3 regions of the Enterobacter sp. PL_is379 genome follow, and region 2 is predicted to be linked to each of the others. Evidence: predicted binding sites of a transcription regulator. Region 2 holds the regulator's gene; each other region holds the start of a gene.
What was found. The regulator Fur, encoded in region 2, represses iron uptake genes when iron is present. The targets are predictions, from matches to a motif close to ATAATAATGAGAACNACTATCAA.
Positions count from the first base shown of each region.

Region 1: a site for Fur is predicted at 2,242-2,264, ahead of AC0TOY_RS06605 (siderophore-interacting protein). Genes of this name have one in related genera too.
Region 3: a site for Fur is predicted at 6,022-6,044, ahead of exbB (tol-pal system-associated acyl-CoA thioesterase). Genes of this name have one in related genera too.

Region 1 covers NZ_JBVPGT010000024.1:183,013-193,707, reverse strand. Annotated here, with positions in the region: gene AC0TOY_RS06615 (hypothetical protein) at 1-53, shown strand, start outside; gene AC0TOY_RS06610 (coiled-coil domain-containing protein) at 259-1,428, shown strand; gene AC0TOY_RS06605 (siderophore-interacting protein) at 1,429-2,193, opposite strand; gene AC0TOY_RS06600 (PadR family transcriptional regulator) at 2,340-2,834, shown strand; gene AC0TOY_RS06595 (methyl-accepting chemotaxis protein) at 2,831-4,390, opposite strand; gene AC0TOY_RS06590 (methyl-accepting chemotaxis protein) at 4,727-6,247, opposite strand; gene ygjG (putrescine aminotransferase) at 6,683-8,062, shown strand; gene AC0TOY_RS06580 (helix-turn-helix domain-containing protein) at 8,099-8,701, opposite strand; gene AC0TOY_RS06575 (B3/B4 domain-containing protein) at 8,744-9,430, shown strand; gene AC0TOY_RS06570 (dihydrodipicolinate synthase family protein) at 9,443-10,291, shown strand; gene lsrG ((4S)-4-hydroxy-5-phosphonooxypentane-2,3-dione isomerase) at 10,357-10,650, opposite strand; gene lsrF (3-hydroxy-5-phosphonooxypentane-2,4-dione thiolase) at 10,647-10,695, opposite strand, start outside.
Region 2 covers NZ_JBVPGT010000033.1:129,399-140,093, forward strand. Annotated here, with positions in the region: gene glnS (glutamine--tRNA ligase) at 1-1,496, shown strand, start outside; gene chiP (chitoporin ChiP) at 1,943-3,340, shown strand; gene chiQ (ChiQ/YbfN family lipoprotein) at 3,388-3,717, shown strand; gene fur (ferric iron uptake transcriptional regulator) at 3,814-4,260, opposite strand; gene fldA (flavodoxin FldA) at 4,551-5,081, opposite strand; gene ybfE (LexA regulated protein) at 5,237-5,524, opposite strand; gene ybfF (esterase) at 5,653-6,426, opposite strand; gene seqA (replication initiation negative regulator SeqA) at 6,610-7,158, shown strand; gene pgm (phosphoglucomutase (alpha-D-glucose-1,6-bisphosphate-dependent)) at 7,183-8,823, shown strand; gene potE (putrescine-ornithine antiporter) at 8,928-10,241, opposite strand; gene speF (ornithine decarboxylase SpeF) at 10,238-10,695, opposite strand, start outside.
Region 3 covers NZ_JBVPGT010000031.1:65,010-75,704, forward strand. Annotated here, with positions in the region: gene AC0TOY_RS16725 (YgiQ family radical SAM protein) at 1-66, shown strand, start outside; gene AC0TOY_RS16730 (transthyretin-like family protein) at 181-582, shown strand; gene dkgA (2,5-didehydrogluconate reductase DkgA) at 624-1,451, opposite strand; gene yqhD (alcohol dehydrogenase) at 1,557-2,720, opposite strand; gene AC0TOY_RS16745 (AraC family transcriptional regulator) at 2,916-3,815, shown strand; gene yghB (DedA family general envelope maintenance protein YghB) at 3,864-4,523, opposite strand; gene metC (cystathionine beta-lyase) at 4,667-5,854, opposite strand; gene exbB (tol-pal system-associated acyl-CoA thioesterase) at 6,106-6,837, shown strand; gene exbD (TonB system transport protein ExbD) at 6,842-7,267, shown strand; gene AC0TOY_RS16770 (methyl-accepting chemotaxis protein) at 7,541-8,992, shown strand; gene AC0TOY_RS16775 (cytoplasmic protein) at 8,989-9,435, opposite strand; gene AC0TOY_RS16780 (hypothetical protein) at 9,437-9,841, opposite strand; gene AC0TOY_RS16785 (ESA_00282 family adhesion-associated protein) at 9,945-10,448, shown strand; gene AC0TOY_RS16790 (TIGR00645 family protein) at 10,530-10,695, shown strand, end outside.

The DNA.
Region 1 (10,695 bases), on a different contig from region 2:
ATCAGATTGAGAATGCCGCACAAGGCGCGTTGAAGGAACTGCAAAGCCCATAGCCAAGAATGGTTTCACAGGTAGAGCAGGAAACGGAGCTATTCTCACCCTCCACCTTACAGGCTCCTGCTCACTTCCCCACGTCACAAACTGCAAAACTAAAGAAATCCCCCATCGCGCCGATCATCATCCGTGTGTATTATTTCCTGTAGCTTTTACAACAACTAACCTTAACTCAAATACTTAAGCGCCAAAGCGAAAGGCATCATGAGCACACCGATCAAACGGCTAGAAATCATTAAAAATGCCATTGAACTGGAAGATGACGACATCATCCAGAGCCAGCTGACACGCCTGAAAAATGAAGCGTTTGACGATGAGCTACAGGCAATCGTCGTGGCGCTTGAGGAGAAGAATTACACCGCTGCGATGGCGGCCATTACCGCCTGGCTGCAGGGCCAGCGTGCCGTCACCCCGTGGCGCGACCCGCAGGTGGCCGCCAGCAAGCTGGAGCTGAAGGCGCTGGAAGAGCGTCTGCGCGATCTGATTGACCGCCGCAACGCCCGCGTGCAGCAGCTTGATGAGTTTAACGATCTCTATTTTTCCCGCCTTGGGCCGCTGATGCAGCAGATCCTCGCCCTGCGTAAAACCCTGGCGGAGCTAAACCTGCGTCGTCAGCAGGCGGAAGCGCGTCGTCGCGAGGAAGATTACCGTCGCTGCCAGCACTATATGGCGCAGGCGGTAGAGGTGCTGGCGACGCTCACCCAGCGCTGGCGCGATCTCCCGGCCGACTCCGTCCAGGCCGCTGAGGCGCGTAAGCATCTGGAACAGCAAAGCAATCTGATTGCCAACCTGCTGGCCGAAGCGCTGGAGCTGGAGAGCGGCTTAACGCGCGAAGAGGAGCCTGCGCGTCAGGCGCGCGACGAGGCGAACGAAGAGTACGAGAAGTATCGCGAACAGCATCACGATGCCGAAGTGCGGCTGCGCAAAGGTAAGCATCTTTCGGAAGAAGACCAGAACGAGCTCAAGCGTCTCTGGCGGCAGGCGAGCAAGCTCTGCCACCCGGATCTGGTGGCGGACGATCTGAAAGAAGAAGCCAACAGCATGATGGTGCAGCTTAACCAGGCGAAGCAGCGCGGCGATGTGAAAGCCATTCGCTCGCTGGTAGCCCGCCTGCAACAGGGCTTCGAGCCATTGATGGCCAGCGACAGGCTGAACGATCTGGAACGTATCCGCAAAAAAATGGCGCAGGTCCGCGAGCAGATCGACATTTTAGTGAACGAGCTGGCGGAACTGGAGAAAGAGGAGTCCTGGCTGTTGGTCTCGTCGCTCAATAATATGGAAGCGTACTTCGCTCAGCAGGAGAAAGCGCTGCACGAGGTCCGCGCCTCGCTCGAACATCAGGTGAACGAAGCGCAGCTGGATTCCGCCGCCTGATTATTTGGCGTGCCAGTATGCGCTGGCACGCACCAGCTGCGGGTCAATCGCGTCGGTTTCAAACTGACGGCTCAGCGTTTTCACCACCTTCCCTTCCCCGGTCAGCCAGATGAAGTAGTCTTCCCCCGGAACGGTCAGCGCCGCCAGATGGTCTGCGACCGCCTGCGCGTTGTGGCCCACTACCCAGGTGATATTGAACCCGCTCAGGTGCGCCAGATAGTCTTTATAAGATTCGTCCCTGACCGTCACGACCGCATGAACCTCCGGGCGAACCGGCAGTTTAGCAATGCTTTCTAAGCGTCGACGCAGCGCGGGCATGCCGGATTCATCGCACACGTACAGCTGCCAGGCGTAATCCTCCGGCACCACCAGCGAACCGCGCGGGCCGCCGATGGTCAGCCTGTCGCCCGCTTTCGCCTCGACCGCCCAGCTGCTGGCAATGCCGCCGTCATGAATGAAGAAATCGAGAACCAGTTCATGATTTGCCTCATCGTAGAGCGGCGTATAGTCGCGCGCCTGCGGACGCACGCCGTCGCCCCAGTCGATGCCTTCATCGGTGACCACCGGCGGCGTAAACGTCGTCCCGGGTGCCGGGAAAAAGACTTTGGTATGGTCGTCGAAACCGCGGGAGCTAAAGCCCTCCAGCGCCTCGCCGCCTAAAACAATGCGCTGGAAACCCGCGCTGGCGCGTTCAACGTGGAGCACCGTCAGCTCGCGAAAACGCAGGTCATTACGAACACGCTGTGGATAACGAGTAGATGCCATTTTTAGACCCTTTTCTGGTGAATACGATATATCTAAATCAATTTTCAAATGATAATGATTACTAATAAGGAAAAATGCAAGATCTTTTAGATTGCATTTGAATATATCTTAGATATAGTTTAGATATATCAATTAAAGGACCTGTTATGCGACACGAACACGACAGCGGCGGGCGCCGACCGCGCTTTTTTGGCCACGGCGATCTGCGGCTGGTGATTCTGGATATCCTGACCCGTAGCGCGAGCCACGGCTACGAGCTGATCAAAGAAATTGAAAACCTGACCCAGGGGAATTACACCCCGAGCCCAGGCGTCATCTACCCAACCCTGGATTATCTTCAGGATCAGACATTTATCACCATTACGGAAGAAGAGAGCGGGCGTAAGCGCATTGCGATTACCGCTGAAGGACAGCGCTGGCTGGATGAAAACCGGGAACAGCTGGAACAGATCCAGGTGCGTATCAAAGCGCGCAGCGTCGGTTTTCAGCTGCGCAAAAACCCGCAGATGAAGCGGGCGCTGGATAACTTCAAAGCGGTGTTAGACCTGAAGGTGAACCAGGGAGAGCTCAGCGACGCGCAGCTCAAGCAGATCATCGGCGTGATTGACCGCGCGGCGCTGGAGATCTCCCAGCTGGATTAAGCCGGTGCGTGCTCGCTCACGCGGAAGACGCGTACCAGCTCTTTCAGGTGCATCGCCTGTTCGTTAAGCGATGCCGCCGCAGCCACAGACTCCTCCACCAGCGCGGAGTTCTGCTGGGTGGTGGCGTCAATCAGGCCAATCGCGCTGTTAATCTGCGAGATACCTTCCGTCTGCTCGTGGCTGGCCTGGCGAATTTCCCGCAGAATCACGTCCATCTCCTCCACGTTGCCCACCATCCCGTTGATCAGCCCACTCGCTTTTTCGACAAGGTTCATCCCGTCCTGGGTCTGGCTGGTGGAGCTCTCAATCAGCTCCCGGATTTCGCTGGCAGACGACGCGCTCTTCTGGGCAAGCTGGCGAACCTCACCGGCCACCACCGCAAAGCCGCGTCCGTGCTCGCCGGCGCGCGCCGCTTCCACCGCCGCGTTCAGCGCCAGAATGTTGGTCTGGAACGCAATGGCGTCGATCAGGTCGATAATGTCGGACATCCGGTTCGATGTTTCGTTAATCAGGCGCATTTTGCTGGTCACCTGCTTCATCATCTCACCGTTGTTTTTGACCACCGTGGCGGCATCGGCCGAAAGGTTGGTCGCTTCCCCGGTATGCGAGGCAGTATTTTTCACCGTCGCGGTGATCTGCTCCATCGAGGCGGCGGTCTGTTCGACAGAACTTGCCTGCTCTTCCGTGCGCGCGGCCAAATCCTGGTTCCCGGCGACAATCTGCGCGGCTGCGCTGGAGATATTCTCCGAGCCGGTTTGCACCTGCTGCACAATGTCCAACAGTCGCGTCTTCATCTCCATCAGCGCATGCAGCAGCAGACCCGTTTCGTCTTTGCCGTGCGGCGTGATGCTGCCCGTCAGATCGCCCTCTGAAATGGCTTTTGCAAAATGCACCGCCTCGCCGAGCGGACGTGTGATAGCGCGCACGATAAACCAGCCAATCAGGCTGCCTGCCACGACGCTAAAGAGCGTGATCAGGATCAGCAGCAGGCGGTTAGACCTGAAATCTCCTTCCACCTGCGCCCCTGCACTCTGCATCTCGCTGTTTTGAATCGTAATCAGCTCCTTCACCTTCGCTTTATAAGCCTGCTGCACGGCGAGGGTGGTGGTCATCATCTCCTGAATAGCGCCCGCACGATTGTTGTTCTGCACCGCCTGCAAAATGCGGTAGCGCGAGTCCAGATACTGCTGGCGCACGCTGCGGATATCCGCCAGCACCTGCTGAGACTTTTGATCCTGCAGCGCGTTGTTAAGCTCGCCGAGGATCACCGTGATGTGCTCGCTGATCTCTTTCAGGCGCTGCTGCGATTGCCCCGTGTAGGTACCCTGCTCATCCAGCAGCATCAGCTGTTGCGTGCTAATAAATTCCTGGAAGTTATCGATTAACTGGTTCGCTTTTACCGTGGTCGGATAATCACTGGTAATAATGGATTGCATCCCGTTATTAGCCCGGTTCAGACTCAGCAGAGACAGGCTCGCGCTGATCGCCATCAGGACAATAAAGAATCCAAACGCCAGAAATAATTTCGTGCCGATCTTTACGTCATGTAAGAACATATTTTCTCCATCGATGTGATTATTTCTCAGACGATCGCTGTTATCGGTAACGGATTGGCTAACTTTATGACTTTGATCGTTTTTTTATTTCATAACCCTCACAATGCATAGGTGCAGGCTATTAATATTGCTTCATCGATCGTTACCAGACCGTCAAACGAGGTATTTTTGAAACAGGATTCTGAAGAACTGACTTAGGCAGGAATAAATAACTGATGCACTTTCTTTAGTTATTTAATATTAACTTAACAATAAAATACATTAATAATCACATCCGGAAAATAAAACGCCGCTTATTCCTTACGGAATAAACGGCTTTTCCGGAACATTATTGACTCAATGGAGCACAGTCACCGCATCCTTAAGGCGTCCGGCGCGATGCTTCACCATCGCAGAAATGTGGGCGCTCTCCTCAACCAGGTCGGCATTCTTCTGCGTGATGCTGTCGAGTTCAGCCACCGCGCGGGTCAACTCTGACAGTCCGGTTGCCTGCTCGGAGGTCGCGTGGCTGATCTGGGCGATAAGCTGCGTCACGTTTTTCACCTGCACAACGATATCATCCATCGTACGGCCCGCAGCGTGAACCTGCTCAGAGCCGGACTGCACCTTGCTGGCGCTGGCATCAATAAGTTTACGAATATCATTAGCCGCACTGGCGCTGCGGCTGGCGAGATGACGGACTTCGCCCGCGACCACGGCAAAACCTTTGCCCTGCTCGCCTGCCCTTGCCGCTTCAACCGCCGCGTTCAGCGCCAGAATATTGGTCTGGAAAGCGATATCGTTAATCAGAGAGGTAATCGAGCCAATTCGCTGCGTGCTGTCGGCAATGTCATCCATCGTTTTAACGACGGTCTGCATCGCATTGCCCCCTTTCGTTGCCGCGCTGCTCGCGGCCACGGAGAGTTTGTCCACCTCGGCGGCGGTTTCGGAGTTACTCTGAACGGACGCGGCCATCTGGTTCATTGTCACGACGGTCTGCTGCACGTTCGCGACGGTCTGACGCGTACGATCGTTCAGATCTTCATTCCCCTGCGCCAGCCTGTCGCTGCCGTCACGGACGCTCACCACCTGGCTCGACACGTCATTGATCAACCAGCGGCACATCAGGCCCAGTTGCCCGACCGCACGCAGCGTCAGCCCCAGCTCGTCGCTGCGGTTCAGGTGCTGCACGCTGTTACGCTCGCCGGTGGCGACCTTCAGCGCCTGTCGCGCTACATTCTCTACCGGGCGGACAATCTGTTGCTCAAACAGCAGCGTCCCCAGCAGCATCACCACCGCGGCAGCGGCGAGAGGCATCCACCCGGCGGAGGTCGCGACCAGCGTGGCGGCGAGTACGGCAAAAAGCGCCGCCATCACGCTGCGCACGCGCCAGCGCAGCGGCATTGCCGGCAGTTTGCCCAGCCAGCCCTTTCCGACCACCAGCCCTTTATGAATACGTTTTTTACAGCGCCCGTCGTTCAGCGCCCGGTAGAGCGGCTCCACGGTGGCAATCTCTTCCGCTGTGGCTTTGGTACGAATGGACATATAGCCCGTCACCTGCCCCCGGCGCACCATCGGTACCGCATTCGCACGCACCCAGTAGTGGTCGCCGTTTTTGCGCCGGTTTTTGACAATCCCGCTCCACGGCTCGCCCTGCTGCAGCGTGTACCACATATCGGCAAACGCGGCTTTTGGCATATCGGGATGGCGTACCATATTGTGCGGCTGGCCCGTCAGCTCATCGAGCTGGTAGCCGCTCACCTGCACAAAGGTGTCGTTGGCGTGTGTTATATAGCTGTGGACGTCTGTGGTAGACATTAAGGTGGTGTCATCGTCCAGAGGATATTCATTCTGGGTGACATAGGTTGGAGAGGACATCGTGGGCATCCCTTGCAGGTTATTTGAATGTTAATTTTGTGGGTCAATGTTTTTTCGGCGGTAAACAATTTATCTTTAGTTGTTAAACTTGATGGAGATCGCAGATTTGACTTAAACCATACTTTTTGTACGATTTTTTAATTCATTGATTTCAAATACTTTCGTAAAGAAATTACCTGTAAAGCATGACCCGTTAACGCCCACTTAAGTTGCAGCGAATGCACTTCTTTAGTGCAGCTGCGCGTTCCCGTCCTCATTTATCCTCTCTTTCCTGTACCGCTAAATCCCGTTTCGGTTGCTCCGGCATGATTAAATATTGTGCAACATTATTTTAACCTGGCGTTTATCCCGATTTTCGTTAAGTCATCTGAAGTGGCGTAATCCCTGCAATACTTAACTCAGTATCATGTGATACGCGATCCCCGGGAGCACATTTTGAACAGGTTACCTTCCAGCGCCTCGGCTCTTGCCTGTACCGCGCACGCACTGAATCTCATTGAGAAGCGAACGCTCGATCATGAGGAGATGAAACAACTTAACCGAGAGGTCATCGATTACTTTAAAGAGCACGTCAATCCAGGGTTTCTGGAGTATCGCAAATCTGTTACCGCCGGCGGGGATTACGGAGCCGTAGAGTGGCAAGCGGGAAGTCTGAACACGCTTGTCGACACCCAGGGACAGGAGTTTATCGATTGCCTGGGAGGTTTTGGAATTTTCAACGTGGGGCACCGTAATCCAGTTGTGGTTTCCGCCGTACAGAATCAACTTGCGAAACAACCTCTCCATAGCCAGGAACTGCTCGACCCGCTTCGCGCCATGCTCGCGAAAACGCTGGCGGCCTTAACGCCCGGCAAACTGAAGTACAGCTTCTTTAGCAACAGCGGCACGGAATCGGTCGAAGCGGCGATTAAACTCGCCAAAGCGTACCAGTCGCCGCGCGGGAAATTCACCTTTATCGCCACCAGCGGCGCGTTCCACGGGAAATCCCTGGGCGCACTGTCTGCTACCGCCAAATCCACCTTCCGCAAACCGTTTATGCCGCTGCTGCCGGGCTTCCGCCACGTGCCGTTTGGCGACATCAACGCCATGCGCACCGCGCTGAGCGAATGCCGCAAGACCGGCGATGACGTGGCGGCGGTGATCCTGGAGCCGATTCAGGGCGAAGGCGGCGTGATCCTCCCTCCGCAGGGCTATCTGCCCGCCGTGCGTCAGCTGTGCGATGAGTTTGGCGCGCTGCTGATCCTCGACGAAGTCCAGACCGGGATGGGGCGCACCGGCAAGATGTTTGCCTGCGAGCACGAAAACGTGCAGCCGGACATCCTGTGCCTGGCGAAGGCGCTCGGCGGCGGCGTGATGCCGATTGGCGCGACGGTGGCCACCGAGGAGGTCTTCTCGGTGCTGTTCGACAATCCGTTCCTGCATACCACCACCTTTGGCGGTAACCCGCTGGCCTGTGCGGCCGCGCTGGCGACCATCAACGTGCTGCTGGAGCAAAACCTGCCCGCGCAGGCGGAGCAGAAAGGCGACATGCTGCTGGACGGCTTCCGTCAGCTAGGCCGGGAGTATCCGGACCTGGTGCAGGACGCGCGTGGGAAAGGGATGCTGATGGCGATTGAGTTTATTGATAACGAAACCGGCTATAGCTTCGCGAGCGAGATGTTCCGCCAGCGGGTGCTGGTGGCCGGAACGCTCAACAACTCGAAAACCATCCGCATTGAACCGCCGCTGACGCTGACGATTGAGCAGTGTGAGCAGGTGCTGAAAGCGGCGCGTAAAGCGCTGGCAGCGCTGCGGGTGAGCGTGGAAGAGGCGTAATCAACGCCGGGTGGCGTTACGCTACCCGGCAGTTTTTTATCGGTGAAACTCCGCCACCGTCATGGTGAAGCGAAGCACGGTATCGCTTTCATTGGCGTAGCCGTGCGACGCTTCCGTTTTCGCCACCGCCGACGCACCAGCGTTAACCTGGGTCACCGTCTCATCCACCGTCAGCGTTAACACGCCCTCGTTTACGTGCAGCAGCTCAAAGGTTCCCGCCGGGTGCCCCGGGGAGGTAAAACGTTCTCCCGGTTGCATCTCCCACTGCCATAACTCAATCATGTCAGGTCCCGCGGTACCCGCCAGCAGTCTGGCGCGTCCACCCAGCGCGCCCTGCCACAGCACCGGAATCGCCTCTTCTTCGATAACGTGTACCAGCGGCTCGCTGGAGACGTTGACGATATCCGCCACGGAGATGCCGAGCGCGGCGGCCAGCTTGCACAAAATGGCGATGCTGGGATTGGCTGCGCCCTTTTCGATCTCCACCAGCATCCCTTTGCTGACGCTGGCGCGGCGGGACAGCTCGTCCAGCGACAGCTTTTTCTCTTTACGCCAGTTGCGGATGCGGTTCGCCACGGCCAGGCTTACCTGGGCAACATCGGCACCCGAATCAGTCATTATATTGACTTTATCAGTCATTGGTCACTACCATGGTATAAAACAGTCAATACAGGATTATTTATGTCTCTCGTTACGCCGTCAATAGATTCGCGTCTTGCCGGGATTGCCCCAGGCTTTCGGGCGCTGAGCATTCTGGTTGAAGCTGCGCCGATTACCCACCCGGAGGTAGCGCCCGCCGCGCTGGCGCAGGCCTGCCAGCAGATGTTGAATGATGATGTGCCGTGGGCTGATGCACACCTTTCAGACTGGGATGAGGTGTTTAAAGCCTTCGGCGCGAAACCGAAACGCACGCCCTGTTCCGCCGCGGCCCTGCGCAAGCGGGTACTGAAAGACGGTTCGCTGCCGTCGCTGGATCCGGTGGTGGATATCTATAACGCGGTGAGCATTCGCTATGCCATTCCGGTGGGTGGTGAAAATCTCGCGGCGTACTCGGGTGCGCCGCGTCTGACGCTGGCCGACGGCAGCGAGCCGTTTGATACCTTTAAAGAGGGACAACCAGTGGTGGAACATCCTGAACCAGGCGAGGTTATCTGGCGCGACAACCTCGGCGTCACCTGCCGCCGCTGGAACTGGCGACAGGGGGTGCGTACCCGTCTGGACAGCCAGGCGCAATCTATGTGGTTTATTCTTGAAAGCCTGCCGTCGATGCCGCTTGCGGCACTGGAAGAGGCTGGAGAAGAGCTGGTCAACAACCTGCAGCGGCTGATGCCGGGGGCCACGGCTCAGGTTAAGATGCTGACGCTGTAAGAGGACAACACGATGTTTCACGGATTAAGCGCTTTTCCGTTAACCCCCCTGAAAGAGGGGACGTTTGACGAGCAGTCCTTCATCAATCTTCTGCGCCCCGTGGTCGACGCTGGCGTGGATTCTCTGGGCATTCTCGGCTCAACGGGAAGCTATGCCTATCTGACCGTAGAAGAGCGCGGTCGGATCGCACGCTGCGCGGCGGCGCATGCTGATGACATTCCGGTCATCGTCAGCATTGGCGCATTACGGCTGGACGATATTCTGCGTCTGGCTGACGACGCGCAATCGGCAGGTGTCTCCGGCTTGCTGCTGGCGCCCGTGTCATACCAGCGATTAACGGAAGACGAAGTGTTTAATCTCTATGAAACGGTGACCCGCCAGATCTCCGTACCGCTGTGCATTTACGATAATCCCGCCACGACCGGTTTTTCGTTTAGCGATGCATTGTTATTTGCCGCCGCGGCCCTGCCGAATATAGGCTCCATAAAGCTTGGCCGCGTGCCGGAGGACCTGTCACAGGTAAGGGCTCGTCTTCCTGAGACCGTCACGCTGGGCATCGCCGGCGACTGGCGAGCGGCCTCCGCCCTGCATGCCGGGTTTGACGTCTGGTACTCGGTGCTCGGCGGATTGTTCCCGCAAACAGCGCTGGCGATTGCGCGTTCGAAAGAGACGACACAATCCGAGCGGCTGGAGCCGCTTTGGGAATTGTTCCGTCGATACGGCAGCTTGCGGGTGGTAGCAGCAGCGGCAGAAATGCTGGGGAAAGTGGAAACACCCGCGCTCCCCTTCCCGCTTCAGGCTATTCAGGGTGAGCCGCGCGAAGCGCTTGCTGCGTTACTTGCGGATCTGGCGCTGGCCTGAACAATGCCGGGTGGCGCTAACGCTTACCCGGCCTACAAAAGCAACACAACCTCTTACCCGTACCGTTACTCCGGCAACAACCCCACAAAACTGCGTTTCTTACGTGGCTCCGACATCAATTCCTCAAGCTTATCCACGCACGCCAGATAGTGCGGCGTTTGCTTATGCGCCAGCACCGCCTCTTCGTCTTTATAGGCTTCGTAGATAAAGAACCGGGTTTTCACCCTCGGGTCCTGCAATACGTCAAAGCGCAGGTTTCCCGGCTCCTTGATTGCCCCCTCGTGGTTGGCGCGGAATACCTCCAGAAACTCGTCCACCCGCTCGGGCTTAATGTTGATTTCAACCAGCGTCACGTTCATTTTGCTCCTCCCTGTTTCTCTTCCTGCCAGAACTGGAACGCATCG
Region 2 (10,695 bases):
ACCAGGGCCAGTGCAACCTGCGTTTCGATGATACCAACCCAGTAAAAGAAGACATCGAATACGTTGAGTCCATTAAGAACGACGTGCAGTGGCTGGGCTTCAACTGGTCTGGCGACATCTGCTACTCCTCTGACTATTTCGATCAGCTGTACGCCTATGCGGTAGAGCTTATCAACAAAGGTCTGGCGTATGTCGACGAGCTGTCTGCTGACGAAATCCGCGAATACCGCGGTACGCTGACCGCGCCGGGCAAAAACAGCCCGTTCCGCGATCGCAGCGTGGAAGAGAACCTGGCGCTGTTTGAAAAAATGCGTGCCGGCGGCTTCGAAGAAGGCAAAGCGTGCCTGCGTGCCAAAATCGATATGGCGTCTCCGTTCATCGTGATGCGCGATCCGGTGCTGTACCGTATCAAGTTCGCAGAACACCACCAGACCGGTAACAAGTGGTGCATCTACCCGATGTACGACTTTACCCACTGCATCAGCGATGCGCTGGAAGGTATTACGCACTCCCTGTGTACGCTGGAGTTCCAGGACAACCGTCGTCTGTACGACTGGGTGCTGGATAACATCACCATTCCTGTGCATCCGCGCCAGTACGAGTTCTCTCGTCTGAATCTGGAATACACCGTGATGTCCAAGCGTAAGCTGAACCTGCTGGTGACCGACAAGCACGTTGAGGGCTGGGATGACCCGCGTATGCCTACCATTTCTGGTCTGCGTCGTCGTGGTTACACTGCCGCGTCTATTCGTGAGTTCTGCAAACGTATCGGCGTGACCAAGCAGGATAACACCATTGAGATGGCTTCCCTGGAATCCTGCATTCGTGAAGATCTCAACGAAAACGCCCCGCGCGCGATGGCGGTTATCGACCCGGTGAAACTGGTCATCGAAAACTATCCGCAGGGTGAAAGCGAGCTGGTCTCCATGCCTAACCATCCGAACAAACCGGAAATGGGAAGCCGTGACGTGCCGTTCAGCGGCGAGATCTGGATTGACCGCGCTGACTTCCGCGAAGAAGCCAACAAGCAGTACAAGCGTCTGGTGCTGGGTAAAGAAGTGCGTCTGCGTAATGCTTACGTCATCAAAGCCGAGCGCGTTGAAAAAGATGCGGAAGGGAATATCACCACCATCTTCTGTTCTTATGACGCTGAAACGCTGAGCAAAGATCCTGCTGACGGCCGTAAAGTGAAGGGCGTTATCCACTGGGTGAGCGCATCCCACGCGCTGCCGGTAGAAATTCGTCTGTACGATCGTCTGTTCAGCGTGCCTAACCCGGGTGCGGCGGAAGACTTCCTGGCGACCATCAACCCGGAATCGCTGGTGATCAAGCAGGGTTATGCGGAGCCTTCTCTGAAAGCCGCTGAAGCGGGCAAAGCGTTCCAGTTCGAACGTGAAGGTTACTTCTGCCTGGACAGCCGTTACAGCACCGCGGAAAAACCAGTATTTAACCGTACTGTAGGTCTGCGTGATACCTGGACGAAGATCGGCGAATAATATTGCTGCTCTGGTCAATGAGAGACAAACGCCGCACTGTGCGGCGTTTTTTTATTTAACGATCAGAGTATTAAGCCAGGGCTTAAAGAGGCGTCATGAAAATATCAGGTCAATGAGGTGCTACTTATTTTTTTAAAAAAAGTTTGTGCCATTGCGAAAATCAAAAATGTTACATAAAAGGAAAGAGATTCCACGTCTACCCACTGAAATACCTGATAATTCCCCGTCATTCCTCGCCTTCCCGTAAATGTTACAAAGCACTACCAATTATGTGCACTTCGTCATAATCCTGACTTTTGTCCGCTAAAAAGCATTGATAATTCGCGTCGCGAAAAATAACCTAAAGACGGTAGTTAATTCGAGGGTATTTAAAACTACCCCTGACCATTTGGTCTTTTTTATTTACGCCGTTTCAGGCGTTTTAATTCGTCAAAGAGGAATAATCTATGCGTACGTTCAGTGGCAAACGTAGTGCGCTGGCGCTGGCTATTGCCGGTGTGACAGCAATGTCGGGCCTGGTGATTGCGCCAGAGGCAAAAGCAGCGGGTTTCATCGAAGATTCTACCCTCACGGGCGGTATTTATTACTGGCAGCGTGAGCGTGACCGTAAAGACGTCACTGAAGATAAATACAAAACCAACCTTTCTCACTCCACCTGGAACGCCAACCTGGACTTCCAGTCAGGCTATGCCGCGGATATGTTCGGTCTGGATATTGCTGCGTTCACCGCGATTGAAATGGCGGAAAACGGCGACAGCGGCCACCCGAACGAAATCGCCTTCTCCTCCAGCAACAAAGCCTATGATGAAGACTGGTCCGGGGATAAGAGCGGTATAAGCCTTTACAAAGCCGCGGCGAAATTTAAATACGGTCCGGTATGGGCGCGCGGCGGTTATATTCAGCCAACTGGCCAGACTCTGTTAGCGCCACACTGGAGCTTTATGCCGGGTACCTATCAGGGTGCGGAAGCGGGGGCTAACTTTGACTACGGTGATGCGGGTGCGTTGAGCTTCTCCTATATGTGGACCAACGAGTACAAAGCGCCTTGGCACATCGAGATGGACAAGTTCTACCAGAACGATAAAAAAACCAAAGTCGATTACCTTCACTCGCTGGGCGCGAAATACGACTTCAAAAACGATCTGGTGCTTGAAGCGGCATTTGGTCAGGCACAAGGCTATATCGATCAGTACTTTGCCAAGGCCAGCTATAAGTTTGATGTCGCGGGTAGCCCGCTGAGTACCAGCTACCAGTTCTACGGTACGCGCGATAAAGTCAGTAACGGTGGGGTCAATGACATTTATGACGGCACCGCGTGGCTGCAGGCACTCACCTTCGGCTACAAGGTTGGCCAGGTTGATTTGCGTCTGGAAGGCACATGGGTGAAGGCGGAAGGGCAGCAGGGCTACTTCCTGCAGCGTATGACTCCGACCTACGCCTCCTCCAACGGCCGTCTTGATATCTGGTGGGATAACCGCTCAGACTTCAACGCCGACGGCGAGAAAGCGGTCTTCTTCGGTGCAATGTACGATCTGAAAAACTGGAACCTGCCTGGCTGGGCGGTGGGCGCTTCTTACGCTTACGCCTGGGACGCAAAACCTGCCGACATGGCAACACCGGATGCTTACTACGATCCCAACTATCGTCTGAAAGAGTCTTCCTACAGTCTGGATGCAATCTATACCCTGCAGGATGGCCGCGCGAAAGGCACGATGTTCAAACTGCACTTCACCCAGTATGACAACCACTCCGATATCCCGAGCTATGCGGGCGGTTACGGCAACATCTTCCAGGATGAACGTGACGTGAAATTCATGGTTATCGCCCCATTCACCATCTTCTGATAAACGCACTGGCGGGCTGAGTCCCGCCGGTATGGAGACTGTATATGATGAAAAAAATCGTAGTCGTCGCGTTGCTGGCATCAGGGCTGGTGGCGTGTGCTCAGACTCAGGCACCAAAAGAGGACTCCCGTCTGAAGGAGGCGTATAGCGCCTGCATTAATACTGCGGAAGGTTCGCCGGAGAAAATTGAAGCCTGTCAGAGCGTGCTAAACGTGCTGAAGAAAGAGAAAGCGCATGAGCAGTTCGCGACGCAGGAAAATGTCCGCGTAATGGATTACCAGGCCTGTATCCAGGCGCGTAAAACCGGTAACGATCAGGAAGTGGCGAAGCGTTGCGACCAGATTTGGAAAGAAATTCGAAGCAATAACAGTAAGTAACTCGCTGTTATCATGCCCGGTGGCGCTGCGCCACCGGGCATTTTTTTAGGCAAAAAAAAGCCAACCTTACGGCTGGCTCAGAGTATGAACACTTGTTTATTTCGCGTCGTGCGCGTGGTCGTCTTCGCGGCAATCGCCTTCAGCACAATGACCGTAAAGGTACAGGCTGTGGTTGGTCAGGCGGATGCCATGACGCGCGGCGATTTCACGCTGGCGTGATTCGATGGAATCATCGCTGAATTCAATGACCTTGCCGCAATCGAGGCAGATCAGGTGATCGTGGTGCTGCTGCTGGGTCAGTTCGAAAACAGATTTACCGCCTTCGAAATTATGACGGGTAACAATGCCCGCGTCATCAAACTGGTTCAGCACGCGATAGACGGTAGCCAGCCCAATCTCTTCACCCATGTCGATAAGACGTTTATAAAGGTCTTCCGCACTGACATGGTGATTGTCTGGACCCTGAAGCACTTCAAGGATTTTTAACCGAGGAAGCGTAACTTTCAGGCCAGCCTTCTTTAATGCGGTATTGTTGTCAGTCATGCGGAATCTGTCCTGTTGCTAAACGATTCACTTCTGTAGGAAGTGACAGAAAATGCACCTGGGATAATGCGTCTCATTATAGAACTGCCATGGCTAAATGAAAACTGCAAGTCTCAGGCAAAATATGCTTATAAAAATGGGGTATCACCAACAAACTTGCTCAATGGAAAACCACATTTTATCAGGGAGACATTGTACAGGTCTGGGCGAAAAAGTTAAAAGATTGTAGCGATTAATTTAATCGGTTTGACCTGGGGCATGGGCGCAACCGCAGTTGCGCCGCGAAATAATCAGGCGTTCAGAATATCGTCCAGGTGCAGTTCTTCACGGATCTGCTTCACCCACTTCTCAACACGCTCGGCGGTCAGTTCTGGCTGACGGTCTTCGTCGATGGCCAGACCCACGAAGTGATCGTCATCGGCCAGGCCTTTAGACGCTTCGAAGTGGTAACCGGCGGTCGGCCAGTGGCCTACAATAACCGCGCCATTCGGCTCAATGATGTCGCGGATGGTGCCCAGCGCGTCACAGAAGTATTCGGCGTAGTCTTCCTGATCGCCACAGCCAAACAGGGCGACCAGCTTACCGTTGAAGTCGACTTCTTCCAGCGTCGGGAAGAAATCATCCCAGTCGCACTGGGCTTCACCGTAGTACCAGGTTGGGATACCCAGCAGCAAAATGTCATAGCCTTCCAGATCTTCTTTGCTGCTCTTGGCGATGTCATGCACATCAGCAACGTCTTTACCGAGCTGTTTTTGAATGTTTTTTGCGATATTTTCAGTATTGCCGGTATCACTGCCAAAGAAAATGCCGATGATTGCCATGAGTAAAATAACCTCTTGAAACTTAATAGTATGGTGGCGCAATTCGGCCACGGATAAGGGCAATAATAGCAGAACTGGCAACCCTGCGGAAACAGCTATCGCGCAGGACTGCACTCTGTGCTACATGAAAAGGGCGATAAAGGGGATTTTCAGACTTATGCCTGGCCGCGTAACGTTTCAAGCTGAGCGATCAACATCTCTTCAATGAGTTCACTGCGGCTGATATTTCGCGCGTCGGCCAGCTCGTTCAGCGCATCGACGGCGTCGGCGTTAAGCTTCAGTTCGACACGCTTAAGCCCACGATTTTTATCGCGTTTAAGCTGGTTGCGTTTATTGATACGCAGCTGTTCATCGCGCGAAAGCGGATTCGTCTTGGGTCGTCCCGGGCGACGCTCATTCGCGAACAGATCTAGTGTCGTACGGTCCGTTTGTTCTTTGGCCATGATTCTGAGACTTCGGGGGAAACACGCCGCCCTGCTAATGCCCGGGCGATAAGCGCGCCATCATACATCACCAAAAACGGCACGCCAACGACTGGACGCCTGCAGCCTTCCAGTCGCTTTCTTTTTAATCAATTTGCAGTATCAGCAAGATAGCGGCGAATGGCGCGCAGCACGGCGTCAGGTTTTTCCGCATGCACCCAATGCCCGGCACCGGCAATAACGTGGGCGCGAGCCTGCGGGAATTGGGCCAGCAGCGTGTCGCGGTATGCGTCGGTTACGTAAGGCGAGTTTCCGCCGCGAATAAAGAGGGTAGGGTGCGGCCAGGCGGGGACGGTTTTCCAGCCCACGATGTTGTTGTACTGGTCCCAGAGCACCGGCACGTTAAAACGCCATTGCCCGTCAACAAACGACTTCAGCAGGAACTGCACGACGCCTTCTTCATCAAGATGCTCACGCATGACGGCAGCCGCCTGTTGGCGTGTCGCGACACCCGCTTCTGTGACCGCATTAATGGCGGCAAAAATCTCGTCGTGACGACGGACGTCATAATCCACGGGCGCGACGTCAATTACCACCAGGCCGCTAATACGGTCCGGGGCCAGTGCCGTCAGGGCCATCACCGCTTTACCACCCATTGAATGCCCGATCAGCGTTACCTTCTGCAGGCTATGTGCGTCCAGTGTATCCAGCAGATCCTGCGCCATCGCCGCGTAGGTCATCTCGTCGGAACGCCCGGAAAGACCGTGATTGCGCATATCGACCTGTAAAATATCGTGGTCGGTAACCAGATCGCGTGCCAGCACGCCCAGGTTATCCAGGCTGCCAAAAAGCCCGTGAACCAGTACGATGGGAGAATTATTGTTCGGCGATTGTGCAGTTTGCGCTCGGGTATTCAATTTCATGGCAAAGTTCTTTTTTTACGTATGTCAGGTTAGGGTATCATGTTGACCATTCTGCCGCCCGGCTGCAAGGTTCCAGTTTAATCTGACTTTTGCCGCCAACCTGGTTTGACGCTATCCGCTGTTGGGATTTGACCTTATAATCCCAATGACTTGTATTCAGATAAGATATCGCACTGGATTAAGATGAAAACAATCGAAGTTGATGACGAACTCTATCAGTATATTGCCAGCCAGACGCGGCATATCGGGGAGAGCGCGTCCGACATTTTACGGCGCATGCTTAAAATTTCCGCCGCTTCACAGCCTGCTACCCCAGTCACCAAAGATGTCGTGTCTCAGCCGAGCGTTGTTGCACAAGCAAAACCTGCCGTGACGCCGGCAAAAGATAAAGTGCGCGCGATGCGCGAGCTGCTGCTCTCCGATGAATATGCGGAACAGAAAAAGGCGGTTAACCGCTTTATGCTGGTGCTGTCTACACTTTATTCACTGGATAACAAAGCGTTTGCTGAAGCGACCGAGTCGCTGCACGGTCGTACTCGCGTCTATTTCGCGGGCGACGAGCAGACGCTGCTGCAAAATGGCAATCAAACCAAACCCAAACATGTTCCTGGCACCCCGTACTGGGTGATCACCAATACCAATACGGGCCGCAAGTGCAGCATGATTGAACACATCATGCAGTCCATGCAGTTCCCGGCGGAATTGATTGAAAAGGTTTGCGGTACAATTTAACCCTTGCATCAGAAGGACCCGGTAATGGCAAATCACAGCCGTGCAGGCCAACCTGCACAACAAAGCGATTTGATTAACGTCGCTCAGCTGACCGCGCAGTATTACGTGCTGAAGCCGGTCGTGGGCAACGCAGAACACGCAGTGAAGTTTGGTACATCTGGTCACCGCGGCAGCGCGGCGCGCCACAGCTTTAACGAACCGCACATTCTGGCCATTGCTCAGGCCATTGCGGAAGAGCGCGCTAAAAACGGCGTTACCGGTCCGTGCTACGTGGGGAAAGATACCCATGCCCTGTCTGAACCGGCGTTCATCTCTGTTGTGGAAGTGCTGGCTGCAAACGGCGTCGATGTCATTGTTCAGGAGAACAATGGCTTCACCCCAACGCCTGCGGTCTCTAACGCCATCCTGGTACACAACAAAAAAGGTGGCGCGCTGGCTGACGGTATCGTTATCACGCCATCCCACAACCCGCCGGAAGACGGTGGCATCAAATACAACCCGCCTAACGGTGGCCCGGCCGACACCAATGTCACCAAAGTGGTGGAAGATCGTGCGAACGCCTTGCTGGCTGACGGCCTGAAAGGCGTGAAGCGCATCTCTCTGGATGCGGCCATGGCGTCCGGCCACGTGAAAGAGCAGGATCTGGTTCAGCCGTTCGTGGAAGGGCTGGCGGATATCGTCGATATGGCGGCCATTCAGAAAGCCGGCCTGAAGCTGGGCGTGGATCCGTTGGGCGGCTCTGGTATCGAATACTGGAAGCGTATCGCCGAGCATTACAAGCTGGATCTGACCATCGTGAACGATCACGTCGATCAGACCTTCCGCTTTATGCACCTGGATAAAGACGGCGCGATCCGCATGGACTGCTCTTCCGAGTGCGCAATGGCGGGCCTGCTGGCGCTGCGCGATAAATTCGATCTGGCGTTTGCGAACGACCCGGATTATGACCGTCACGGTATCGTCACTCCTGCCGGGCTGATGAACCCGAACCACTATCTGGCGGTTGCGATTAACTACCTGTTCCAGCACCGTCCGCAGTGGGGAAAAGAGGTGGCCGTCGGTAAAACGCTGGTTTCCTCGGCGATGATCGACCGCGTGGTCGAGGCGCTGGGCCGCAAGCTGGTGGAAGTGCCGGTGGGCTTCAAATGGTTCGTTGACGGTCTGCACGACGGCAGCTTTGGTTTCGGTGGTGAAGAGAGCGCGGGGGCCTCTTTCCTGCGTTTCGACGGCACGCCATGGTCAACCGATAAAGACGGCATCATCATGTGCCTGCTGGCGGCGGAAATCACCGCGGTCACCGGTAAAAACCCGCAGGAACATTACAATGATCTGGCGGCACGCTTTGGTGCACCAAGCTATAACCGTATTCAGGCTAGCGCGACGTCAGCTCAGAAAGCGGCCTTGTCCAAACTCTCTCCGGAGATGGTCAGCGCAAGCACCCTGGCAGGTGACCCGATCACCGCGCGTCTGACGGCGGCACCGGGCAACGGTGCCTCCATTGGTGGGCTGAAAGTGATGACCGAAAACGGCTGGTTTGCCGCGCGTCCATCCGGTACGGAAGATGCGTATAAAATCTATTGCGAAAGCTTCCTCGGCGCTGAGCACCGTCAGCAGATTGAGAAAGAAGCGGTAGAGATTGTCAGCGAAGTGCTGAAAAACGCGTAAGTGCGGTTTGGGTGCGGGCTGATGCCCTCACCCCGGCCCTCTCCCACAGGGAGAGGGAGAAAACAATAAAAACGGCAACCCTTGGGTTGCCGTTTTGCTTTTACCTAACTGTGCTTGTTCTTCAATTCAAACCGTGGTGACACCAGACCGTACAGCGTCCAGCCCATAAAGGTCACCATCGCGCCATACAGCATCGCTTCCTCACCGGATGAGTAGAGCGCGTAGAAGCTGTAAATCGCGCCAATCAGCGCCACGATATTCGCCGCACGCGCCTTGCGTGGATCCACCTTCGCGACTTTCTGAATAATCACCAGCGCCGCCATCGACAGAATATACGGAATGATATTTGTCACGACCGCCAGGTTGACCAGCACGTTGAACTGGCTGTTTAGCGACGGGCTAATGGTCATCAGCGACAATCCGCTCTGGAAGATGACAATCGCCAGCATGCCCTGCACCGGCGCATCGGCTTTGGTCACGCGGGAGAAGATTTTTGGGAAGTAACCTTCATCAGCGGAGGATTTAAACACCTGTGCGATGGTGAACTGCCACCCAAGGAGTGAACCGCAGCAGGACATCACCATCAGACCCATGATCACTTTCCCGACTTCCGGAGTGAACATCTGCGCGAAGGCCAGCCCGAACGGCGCCGTGGAGTTAGCCAGATCCATATTCGGTACGATGCCCGCAATGACGTTAGTCGAGACGATATAGATCACCGCCGCGCCCAGCGTTCCGCCAAGGACCGCAATCGGCACGTTCTTTTCAGGATTGTCCACCACTTCCGCGTTCGCGCAGGCGGATTCCAGCCCCAGGAAAGCCCAGAGCGTCATAGCGATAGAAGAGCCCACAGCGGTAAAGAACGGCACATGGTGCGGGTTCCAGGAGTTGGCGTACAGCGTCGGGCTGAACCAGAACCAGCCGATGATGCACAGGCCGACAACCGGGATAATCACGCCCCAGACGGTGATACTGGAGAGCTGTCCGGTGATACGCGCGCCGCCAAAGTTAGCTACGGTGCAGATCCACAGAACCCCGATGGTCGCCAGCCCAATTTGTACCGGGCTGAGCGTCGCGCCAAACAGCTCCGTACCGTAACCTACGGCGGAGATGGCAATCGCCACGTTGGCGATCAGCAGCGACACGCCGTAGGTGTAGTTGGCCATAAAGTTGCCCGACTTGCCAAAGGCGTATTCGGCATAGCCCCCCATCCCGCCTGACTTACGACTGAACATCCCGCACTTGGCGAACGCCCACGCCAGCGCCATTGAACCGACTGCCGTCACCAGCCAGGAGATGATAGAGATGGTACCCACCTCTGCAAGCTTGGTGGGCAGCATGATAATCCCGGAGCCCATCATGTTCACCATGGTGAGGATGGTCAGCTGCACCACGCCCATCTTATTGGACTTACTCATAATTTCTCTCCTTTCAGCAGCGCGGGCTGAGCGGCGGGTTGTTTGATGACATTGCAGCGAACCTGTTTGCGGCCCTCACACTCCTCGACGTACACACCCTGCAGCTCCGGCGCGAAGCCCGGCAGAAGGTTGATGCCTTCTTCCAGGGCGGCAAAGTAGCGCAGCACGGAACCGCCCCAGACTTCCCCTGGGACAACACACAGCACCCCCGGCGGATAAGGAAGTGCGCCTTCGGCGGCGATGCGGCCTTCCGCGTCGCGCAGGGAGACCAGCTCAACTTCACCGCGCAGATAGGCGTAGTTCGCGTCCTGCGGGTTCATCATCACGCGTGGGAAGTGAGACTTGCGGAACATCTCTTTCTGCAGCTGTTTCACGTTGTGACGGGCGTACAGGTCATGCATCTCCTGGCAGATCTGGCGCAGGGTGTAATCCGCGTAACGTTCCGGATGCTGTT
Region 3 (10,695 bases), on a different contig from region 2:
ATTGTGCATCAGCGTTCAAACGGTAGGGCGGGAACGAAGAAGAACGTAAAACGTAAGATCGGTTAAACCTGTAACAATGCCCGGTGGCGCTGCGCTTACCGGGCCTACAGGTCAGCGCGTAGGCCGGGTAAGGCGCAGCCGCCACCCGGCTTTTTTCTGCATAAGGATAGGAGGCCAAAAATGAAAATAAGGAAGTTAACAGGAACGATGCTGATTGGCCTGACGTTATGCGGTTGTGTAATGCACCGCCAGACACAGCCAGAAGTGGAAGGACGTCTAATCGACAGCGCAGGTAAGCCAGTCTCTGGCGCTAAAATAACATTAGAGAGGGAGCAAACGCTTTCTGACGACAACGGTCGTTTTGCTTTTCAGAGCCAGCATGAGTGGATCTTTTTTCTGCCAATAGGTCCGATGGACTGGATTTATCACACCCCGCTCCAGATAAGTGTCAACGGAAAGGAATATGATGCAGAAGCAGGCGGCGGTCTCGGTGGGCCACATAAACTTGAAGGGAAAGCGTATAACGTTATTTGCACATTGCCTGATCTTCCCGGAGAAGCGAGATGTCAGTCCGGTTTATAGATTAAAACGAGCCCGGCGGAAGACCAGGCTCGTTTTAGGTATTACCCGCCAAACTGATCCGGGTCCGGCCCAAGCCGCTTACCCTTATCCAGCTTCGCAATCTCACCCAGCTCGTCTTTGTCCAGACGGAAATCCCAGACGTCGAAGTTCTCGGCGATACGCGACGGCGTGACTGATTTCGGTATCACCACCAGGCCGTTGTCCAGATGCCAGCGAATGACGATCTGCGCCGGGCTTTTGCCGTATTTATCCGCCAGTTCGCGGATAATTTTTTGATCGAACACGCCCTGGCCACCCTGCGCCAGCGGGCTCCAGGACTCGGTCTGGATTTTATGCGTGGCGTTCCAGGCGTGAAGCTGACGCTGCTGCAGCAGCGGGTGCAGCTCGATCTGGTTAATGACAGGCGCGACGCCCGTCTCGTCAATCAGCCGCTGCAGGTGATGAACCTGGAAATTACAGACGCCGATGCTTTTCACCAGCCCCTCTTTCTGCAGTTCAATCATCCCTTTCCAGGCATCAACGTAGTGATCGATAGCCGGAACCGGCCAGTGCATCAGCCAGAGATCGACGAAGTCGAGCTGGAGTTTTTCCAGGCTCTCTTCCAGGGCTTCGCGGGGACGTTTTTGGTCGTCGTTCCAGAGTTTAGTGGTGATGAACAACTCATCGCGAGGGACACCGGCGCTGGCCAGTGCGGTACCCACGCCGTCCTCGTTTTTGTACGCGGCGGCAGTGTCAATCGACCGGTAGCCGACTTCCAGGGCTTTATGAATGGCGGAGACGACCTCGTCGTTACCGGCTTTCCATACACCTAGCCCCAGCTGGGGCATCACGTTGCCGTCCTGCAGCTTGATTACGGTTTGGTTTGCCATTTTTCCTCCTTCAGGTGCGCATCGCCGGAGGGTTCCTCCGGCGATGGGGTGTGCATTAAGTCTGGACGAAATGTCAAAAAACGAAAGTCGGGGGGACAAAAACGCTTAGCGTGCCGCCTCGTAAATACGACGGCTGACGTCCAGCGTGATGTCGCCGTGCTCGCCCAGATGGGTCATACCGTGCTCTTCGAGTTTCGCCAGCAGGGCAGGGATAGAGCTGCCGTCCAGGCCGTAGCCAGACAGACGCGTTGGCACGCCCAGACCTTCAAAGAAGCTGCGGGTCGCTTCGATGGCGGCATCAATACGCGCATCGTCAGAACCCTCGGTGATGTTCCACACGCGTTCAGCGTACTGCAGCAGTTTGGCGCGTTTGGTGTCGCGTTTTTCGTTCCACAGGGCAGGCAGCACAACGGCCAGCGTCTGAGCATGGTCCAGACCGTGCATCGCCGTCAGCTCGTGGCCCAGCATGTGGGTTGCCCAGTCCTGCGGCACGCCAGCCCCGATCAGGCCGTTTAGCGCCTGCGTGGCGGCCCACATTACGTTGGCGCGAACGTCGTAGTTTTCCGGCTCTTTCAGCGCTTTCGGACCTTCTTCGACGAGCGTCAGCAGAATGCCTTCCGCGAAGCGATCCTGAATTTTGGCATTCACCAGATACGTGACGTACTGCTCAACGGTATGAACAAAGGCGTCGACCACACCGTTCGCTACCTGACGCGCAGGCAGGGTGTAGGTGTAAACTGGGTCCAGAATGGCGAACACAGGCTGAACGTGTTCGTTCATGAATGCTTGTTTGTCGCCGGTGGTTTTACGGGAGATCACCGCGCCCTTGTTGGATTCAGAACCGGTCGCTGGCAGGGTCAACACGGAGCCCATCGGGATAGCGCTTTTGATGTCGCTGCCGCGGGTTTCCAGAATGTGCCATGGATCGATGCCGTCAGCGTAGTGCGCTGCCGCCGCGATGAATTTGGTACCGTCCAGCACGGAGCCGCCGCCGACCGCCAGCAGGAAGGTGATGTTTTCTTCGCGGGCGATTTTCACCGCGTTCATCAGCGTTTCGTAAGACGGGTTTGGCTCGATGCCGCCGAACTCACGAACGTCCAGACCGTCCAGCGCGCTGTAAACCTGATCCAATACGCCGGTTTTTTTCACGCTGCCGCCACCGTAGGTGATCAGCACGCGGGCGTCAGCAGGGATCTGCGCGCGCAGATCGGCGATAGCGTCTTTACCAAACAGAATGCGGGTTGGGGTGTGAAGATTAAAGTTGTTCATTGCTCGTTCCCTTTAGTGGGTGAAAAACCGTGGTGGCGCAGAGGGCGACCTGATGCTGCTCATTGTGGCCGCCCGGGGCTACGCCCTCAATGCACATTCCTGCCGATGTCTTGCCCATTTCTACAGAGCGCTGGAGAAAGCGCGGAAAACAACGCACACTGTCAACGTCGAAAACCGCACCCGGAGTAACGCAAGATGAACCGTGAGGCTATCTGCCAGCAGCTCACTGCGCAGATTAAAAGACTGATAGATAACGAAAATGGCGTCAGTGGCCTGCTTCCTGACATTCGCCTGCTTTATGGCACTCAGCCAGGGACGCGCACGCCGGTCATGTACCAGCCGGGCATCGTTTTTCTCTTCTCGGGCCATAAAATTGGCTATATCAACGAGCGCGTGTTCCGCTACGACACCAATGAATATCTGCTTCTGACGGTACCTTTACCCTTCGAATGTGAAACCTTCGCGACAGAGGCCGTTCCGCTGGCGGGTATTCGCGTCAACGTCGATATTCTGCAGCTGCAGGAGCTGCTGATGGAGATAGGCGAAGATGAACTCTTCCAGCCTTCGATGGCGTCGAGCGGGATTAACTCGGCGACGCTGTCGGAAGAGATCCTCTGCGCCATTGAGCGTCTGCTGGACGTGATGGAGAGGCCGCTGGACGCGCGCATTCTGGGCAAGCAGATTATCCGCGAAATTCTCTACCACGTGCTGCTGGGCCCGGGGGGCGGAGCGTTACTGGCCCTGGTGAGCCGACAGACCCACTTCAGCCTGATAAGCCGCGTGCTCAAGCGTATCGAGAGCCAGTACACCGAAAACCTCAGCGTCGACCAGCTGGCGGCGGAAGCGAACATGAGCGTCTCGGCGTTTCATCATAATTTTAAATCGGTGACCAGCACCTCGCCGCTGCAGTACCTCAAAACCTACCGGCTGCATAAGGCGCGGATGCTGATGATCCACGACGGCATGAAGGCCAGCGCGGCGGCGATGCGGGTGGGCTACGAAAGTGCGTCGCAGTTCAGTCGGGAGTTTAAGCGCTATTTCGGCGTTACGCCGGGAGAAGATGCATCACGTATAAGAACGATGCAGGGAGTCTGACGAAAAACGTAGGCCGGGTAAGCGATAGCGCCACCCGGCTTTGTTGAATTATGCACTGCAGTACTTCTTCTTAATCACCACTGCGATAGTCCCCACCAGGCCCGCCACCAGCAGGAACATCGGCAGCACCATCAGGAAGGTCATCACCTGATCTTCGTGGTGTTTCACGAAGGGGATCATATTCAGCGCGTAGCCGAGCGTCGTCACCACGCCAACCCACAGCAGGGCGCTCAGCCAGTTGAAGAACTGGAAGCGGCGGTTCGACAGGCCGGAAATGCCCGCCATCGTCGGCAGAAGGGTGCGAACGAACGCCAGGAAACGCCCCGCCAGCAGCGCCAGCAGGCCGTGCCGGTCAAACATGCAGGTCGCACGCTGATGATATTTATGCGGCAGCTGCGCCAGCCAGCTTTTGACGACGCGCGTGTTCCCCAGCCAGCGGCCCTGCAGATAGCTCAGCCAGCAGCCCAGGCTGGCTGCGGAGGTAAGGATAACCATCGTTGGCGTGAAGTCCATGACGCCTTTACCGATTAACGCCCCGGCAAGTAAAAGCAGGCTGTCACCGGGTAAAAACGAGGCTGGCAGTAATCCATTTTCCAGAAACAGAGTTGCGAACATCACGAAATAGACGATACCGACGACGTGAGGATCCGCCAGCGCGGCAAAATCGTGGTGCCAGAGCGCCGCAATAATATCTTGAATAACAGCCATGGACTTTCCTGTGGAACAGCAGATATAGCGCTATTGTACTCCCTTATTCGCCCGTCGGGTTTGATCCCGGGCGCAACTCATGCAGACTTTTCCGCTTGCGGTGTCCATAAAAGCGTCCAGGGAGTACATTTTCAGCCAGCACTCTACACGATACGCTCGAACCCTGCTGCTAAATCCGCAATCAGATCGTCAACATTTTCTAAACCGATATGCAGTCGAATCAGGGTACCGCTGAAGTCCACGTCGCCACCGGGGCGCAGGGCCGCAATCTGTTCCGGCTGGTTAGCCAGGATGAGGGATTCAAAACCGCCCCACGAGTAGGCCATGCTGAAGAGGGTAAAATTATCCAGATAGCTTGCCAGCTCGTCATTATTCAGCCGTTTTTTCAGCACAAACGAGAACAACCCGCTGCTGCCCGTAAAGTCACGTTGCCAGAACTCATGGCCTTTACTGCCGGGTAGCGCGGGGTGATTCACGCGCTCAACCTGCGGATGCTGCGCCAGCCATTCGGCCACCTTCAGGCTGCTTTCATGGTGCTGACGCAGGCGAACGCCCAGCGTGCGGAGTCCGCGGCTGGTCATGTAGGCCGTGTCGGCATCCACCATCTGGCCCATCAGGTAGGCGTTTTCACGCAGCTGATCCCAGCAGCGCGCGTTGGAGACCGCAGTACCGATCATGCCGTCAGAGTGGCCAATCAGGTACTTCGTCGCCGCCTGAATCGAGATATCAATGTCGAAGTCCAGCGCTTTGAACAGCACGCCTGCCGCCCAGGTGTTGTCGATCATAACGATCGCCTCTGGCGCTTTGCTGCGCACGGCCTTCACGATAGCCGGCACGTCGTGAATTTCCATGGTGAGCGACCCCGGCGATTCCAGGAACACAATGCGCGTGTTTGGCTGAATAAGTTCGGCAATACCTTCACCAATCAGCGGGTCGAACCAGCCGGTGGTCACGCCGAGCTTGCTGAGAATTTTGGTACAGAAGTCCTGGCTGGGTTCGTAGGCGGTGTTGGTCATCAGGATGTGATCGCCCTGTTCCACGAACGCCAGAATGGTGTTGGCGACTGCAGCCGCTCCGCACGGGAACAGCGCGCAGCCTGCGCCGCCTTCCAGCTCGCACATCGCCTCCTGCAGAGAAAAATGGGTTAGCGTGCCGCGACGGCCATAAAACAGGCCGCCTTTCGCGCGGTTGCGCGTGGCGATTTTTTTCTCCTCAACGGTATCAAACACCAGCGAGGAGGCGCGTTGAATCACGCTGTTGACAGATCCCTGAGTATATTTTTTGCTGCGTCCTGCCTGTACCAGCGTGGTATCAAGATGCTTCTTTGTCATGTTCGCTAACCCTGTTTTTATACGTCTGGACGTCCAGACTACCACGATTGGAAAAAACTGCACCCGCAGGCTTATCGAATAAGCAGAAAATATTAGCAAAAAAACGCATAAGAAATTTTTACTGCGTAAGCGCAAGGAAAGTGAACGAAAATTGCGGCACTATGCAAATACTAATGAGAACTACTATCAATTCGACGACGTTTTGATATTATTACGTTCAGATTTTGTGATTTGCGTCCTGGAGATACAGAGTGGGTAATAATTTGATGCAGGCGGATCTCTCCGTTTGGGGCATGTATCAGCATGCTGACATCGTGGTTAAGATTGTGATGATCGGCCTGATTCTGGCGTCCGTTGTCACCTGGGCTATCTTCTTCAGCAAGAGCGCCGAGCTGCTTTCGCAGAAGCGTCGTCTCAAGCGGGAACAGCAGCAGCTGGCTGAAGCCCGCTCTCTGGATCAGGCTTCAGACATGACCTCATCCTTCCACGCGAAAAGCCTTACCACCCTGCTCGTGAATGAAGCGCAGAACGAGCTGGAACTCTCCGCGGGCAGTGAAGATAACGAAGGCATCAAAGAACGTACCGGTTTCCGCCTGGAGCGTCGCGTGGCGGCCGTTGGCCGACACATGGGGCACGGCAATGGTTATCTGGCGACCATCGGGGCGATCTCACCGTTTATCGGCCTTTTCGGTACGGTCTGGGGCATCATGAACAGCTTTATCGGTATCGCGCAGACCCAGACCACCAACCTGGCGGTTGTGGCCCCGGGTATCGCAGAAGCGCTGCTGGCGACGGCGATTGGTCTGGTCGCGGCGATTCCGGCGGTGGTTATCTATAACATCTTCGCGCGTATGATTGGCAGCTACAAAGCCACGCTGGGTGACGTTGCCGCGCAGGTTCTGCTGCTGCAAAGTCGCGATCTCGACCTGAATGCCAGCTCGGTTAAGCCGGTGCACGCGGCGTCCAAACTGCGCGTGGGTTGATAGTATGGCGATGCGTCTAAACGAAAATCTGGACGATAACGGTGAAATGCATGAGATCAACGTGACGCCGTTTATCGACGTTATGCTGGTTCTGCTGATTATCTTCATGGTGGCTGCGCCGCTGGCGACGGTGGATGTGAAGGTAAATCTGCCTGCCTCATCCAGCCAGCCCCAGCCGCGCCCGGAGAAGCCTATCTACCTGTCGGTGAAGGCGGATAAATCCATGTTCCTCGGCAATGACCCGGTGACGGCCGACTCTGTCATCCCGGCCCTGGATCAGCTTACGGGCGGTAAGAAAGACACCACGGTCTTCTTCCGTGCGGATAAAACCGTTGATTATGAAACCATGATGAAGGTAATGGACACGCTGCATCAGGCGGGTTACCTGAAGATTGGGCTGGTCGGCGAAGAAAAAGCGGCCAAAAAATAGAACGAAAGCTGGCGAAAGCCAGCTTTTTTGTTTTCTGCCACGCAACATCGTTATTATTTTCTGCTGTATATCCCCATTCTTCATATTTCCTTATCAATAAAGCAATAATTAATAATCCATTGATAGTTAAGTAAATATCAGTATTCGGCTGAGCCATTAAAATATATCGTTGGCTGAAATGGCGTCGGGGAATATCCCCACTACGCTTAAAAAAGATAATAAAAACAAACCTTCTTCGAAGGCTCTTTTCACCTGCACAGCAAGAGACTCCCTATGGCTACGATGACATGGCTGTATCCGCACGCGCCTCAAAACGATCTGTTTTCGCTTTCTGCCATTCGACGACGCGCCGACAGGCTAATACTGGTGCTCATCTGGTCGCTGTGGGCCATCTCGCTGGGCGTGGGCTATATCAACGAAAACATCATGCAGGGGGCGATTGTCGGCACTTCACTGGCCTGTTTATCGACGCTGCTGACGATGGTGTTCCCCGGCGCGCTGTTACTCCGCCTGAGCTCTGCGTTTGTGCTAATGGCATTTTCCGCGCTGCTGATTCATCTGGGCGAAGGTGAAACCGAATACCATTTCTCGGTTTTCGTCCTGCTTTCCGCGCTCCTTGCCTGGCGAGACTGGCGCCCGCTGGTGATGGGGGCGGCGGTCATCGCATTACATCACCTGGTGTTCAACTATCTGCAGGAAAACGACCTGTACGGCGTCGTGGTGTTCATGCACACCGGCTTTCATATGGTGGTTTTCCACGGGCTGTTTGTGGTGGTCCAGACCGCGATCCTGGTGCTGTTGGCGATTCGTATGGAGCAGGACGCCCGCTCGGCGAGCGAGGTGGCAAGGCTGGCGGGGGTGATCAACCGCGAACCGGGGTACCTCACGCTGGCCGTCGATGCGGCACCCGCAGAGTCTCCCTTTGCCCGCACGTTCAGCCTGACGCTGGGCACCATGCGCGCCACGCTTGAGCAGGTCAGCGCCAATATTGGGCAACTGCTGGAGGCATCCCGCGCGTTAGGACAACGCAACAGCGCGCTGTCGGAACGTACCGATCACCAGGCAAGTTCGCTGGCGACGGCAGCCAGTGCGATGGAACAACTGAGGGCTGTCGCCACCCTGACCAGTGAAAAAGCCCGCCAGGTTCGGGAGGTGGCATTCAGTACCAGTAACGTGGCGGAGCAGGGAGGCCATAACGTACGGCAGGCGATTGCGGCGATGGAGCACATTCGCGAGGAGTCGCAGCGCATTTACGCCATTCTGGAGCTGATCGACGGGATTGCGTTCCAGACCAATATCCTGTCGCTCAACGCCTCGGTCGAGGCTGCCAGAGCGGGGGAACATGGCAAAGGCTTCGCGGTGGTTGCCTCGGAAGTGCGCGTGCTGGCCCAGCGCAGCGAGGGGGCTGCAAAAGACATTCGCCAGCTGCTGACCGCATCGCAGGCAACCACGCTGCAGGGCGTCGAGCAGGTTGAGCAGGCCGGTATGACAATGAAGTCGATCATTGAGAGCATTGAAGGGCTCCGCTCTCTGCTGGAGGAGCTGTCGCAGATGAGCGAGCAGCAGCGGGCGAGCATTGCGCAGATGAACGACAGTATTGCCAGCATCGATGCCAGCGTGCAGGAGAACGTGCGTCACGTAGCGCAAACGCTGCAGGTGGCTGAAGCGCAGCGGCAGCAGACGGGGCAGTTAAAAGAGGCGATTGCCGTATTCAGATTTAATTAGCGTTGCGGTTCGGAAGGGGCGCTGGCGTCAGACGCCAGCGCGTCCTCATCAAGCGCAACGCAGGTGACGTTTGAGGTGCGGTACTCACCGTCTGACAGTTTGCGCGTCAGGCGCAGAGTGGCGATTTCTCTGGCAAGCAGATACTGGTAATTGGCCTCGAGGCGACCCAGAAGCTTCTCTTTCAGCTCTGGCCGCTGTTCCATGATGGCGTTCATCACGGCACCGTAAATTTCTTCTTTGACCTGTAGCGGATAAATTTCACGGCGATTCTGCCATTTCAGCCGCACCAGCGTTGCCGGGATCGATACCAGGTCCTGGGTAATACGCGTCATCTCGTCATTTTTTGTGTTTCGCAGCGCATCGAGATTTTGCTTTAAGATAAATTCATCACTTTTCTTATCATCTAAAGTCAAATAAACGTCGTTGTTTTTAACTTCCTTCACGTTAATCCTCCCCCAGGCTATAAAAAATTGGGTTGTTTTTTTCGCGCGTAATTAAGTTAAGCCAAATTTCATTGCCCGCTTCGTTAATTTCTTTGGTCTTTTCGGCCAATATTTGACTTAGTTTCTGGGCATCTATTTCTCCTTCGGCCTGCAGATCGTTCAGCAGGTGGACGAAGGCTTCAATTTTTATGGCGCGAAATAAGCGGTCTTTAATATGGCGATCGTGCTCTTCCAGCAACATATTACGGGATTTGCCGGTGCGGGAAACACCAATTAATATATCAGGCTCGAAATCAGAGAGCTTTCTTTTCCCCTGAGTGAAACTGGCCTCTTTTTCTGCTTCCGTCGGTTGCTGTTCCACAGGCGTAATGTGGTACTTAGCCGGGACGAGATAGTCGGGCAGCATTTTTAATTTCCTTTAATTTCAACAGGGTGGGGTTGGTAAAGGCGTGAGATTCGTTGACAATATCATGAGGCAAATTTAAAATCAAAAAAAATGGAGCCTACCCATGAACAGCATCTTTTTTACGGTCATCACATTACTATTACTGACCGCTGGTGTTCTTTTATTGATGCAGGAGTTCAATAAAACGAAAGTGTCGAAAGACACCAGTGAACCCCCGCAACCTGAACTGATGACAAAAGAGGAAGGTGAAGACCATTTCTCTGTATTGATGAACTCCGTTACGCCGGTCTGGTACTGGCGGGTGAACCACGAATATATCGACTTTTTACACGCGACAATTAAGCGCATGAAAATGTCGGAAATTAATGATACGCCCGGACTGTTTGAGGCGCAGCGTCGCTGTAGCGACCTGAATTCAGCCGTGTATAAATATTATGACAATATCAAAAAGCGCTGCCTTAACGGCGAGAAGGTCTCTTATTCCGATCTGGACGTATTAAATTTGCGGCAGTGTTTTCGCGAGTTCAGTCTGGAAGCCTATCCTGAGCTGGTGGCGCTTGTCTGGCCGGAGTACGCCCGTCCCGAGGTTAACCCGGACAACGTCTGAGTGGCGTACTGTTGAGTTATTGCAAACAGTCAGCGCCGTTGAGATATACTGGGCGCTGGTTTCTTTTGCAAACAGGACTTTATGGAACGCTTTTTTGAAAATGCCATGTACGCCTCTCGCTGGATACTGGCCCCCGTCTATTTTGGCCTTTCGCTGGCGCTTGTCGCGCTGACGATTAAGTTCTTTCAGGAAATCCTGCATGTTCTGCCGAACATTTTTTCCATTGCCGAAGCGGATTTGATTCTGG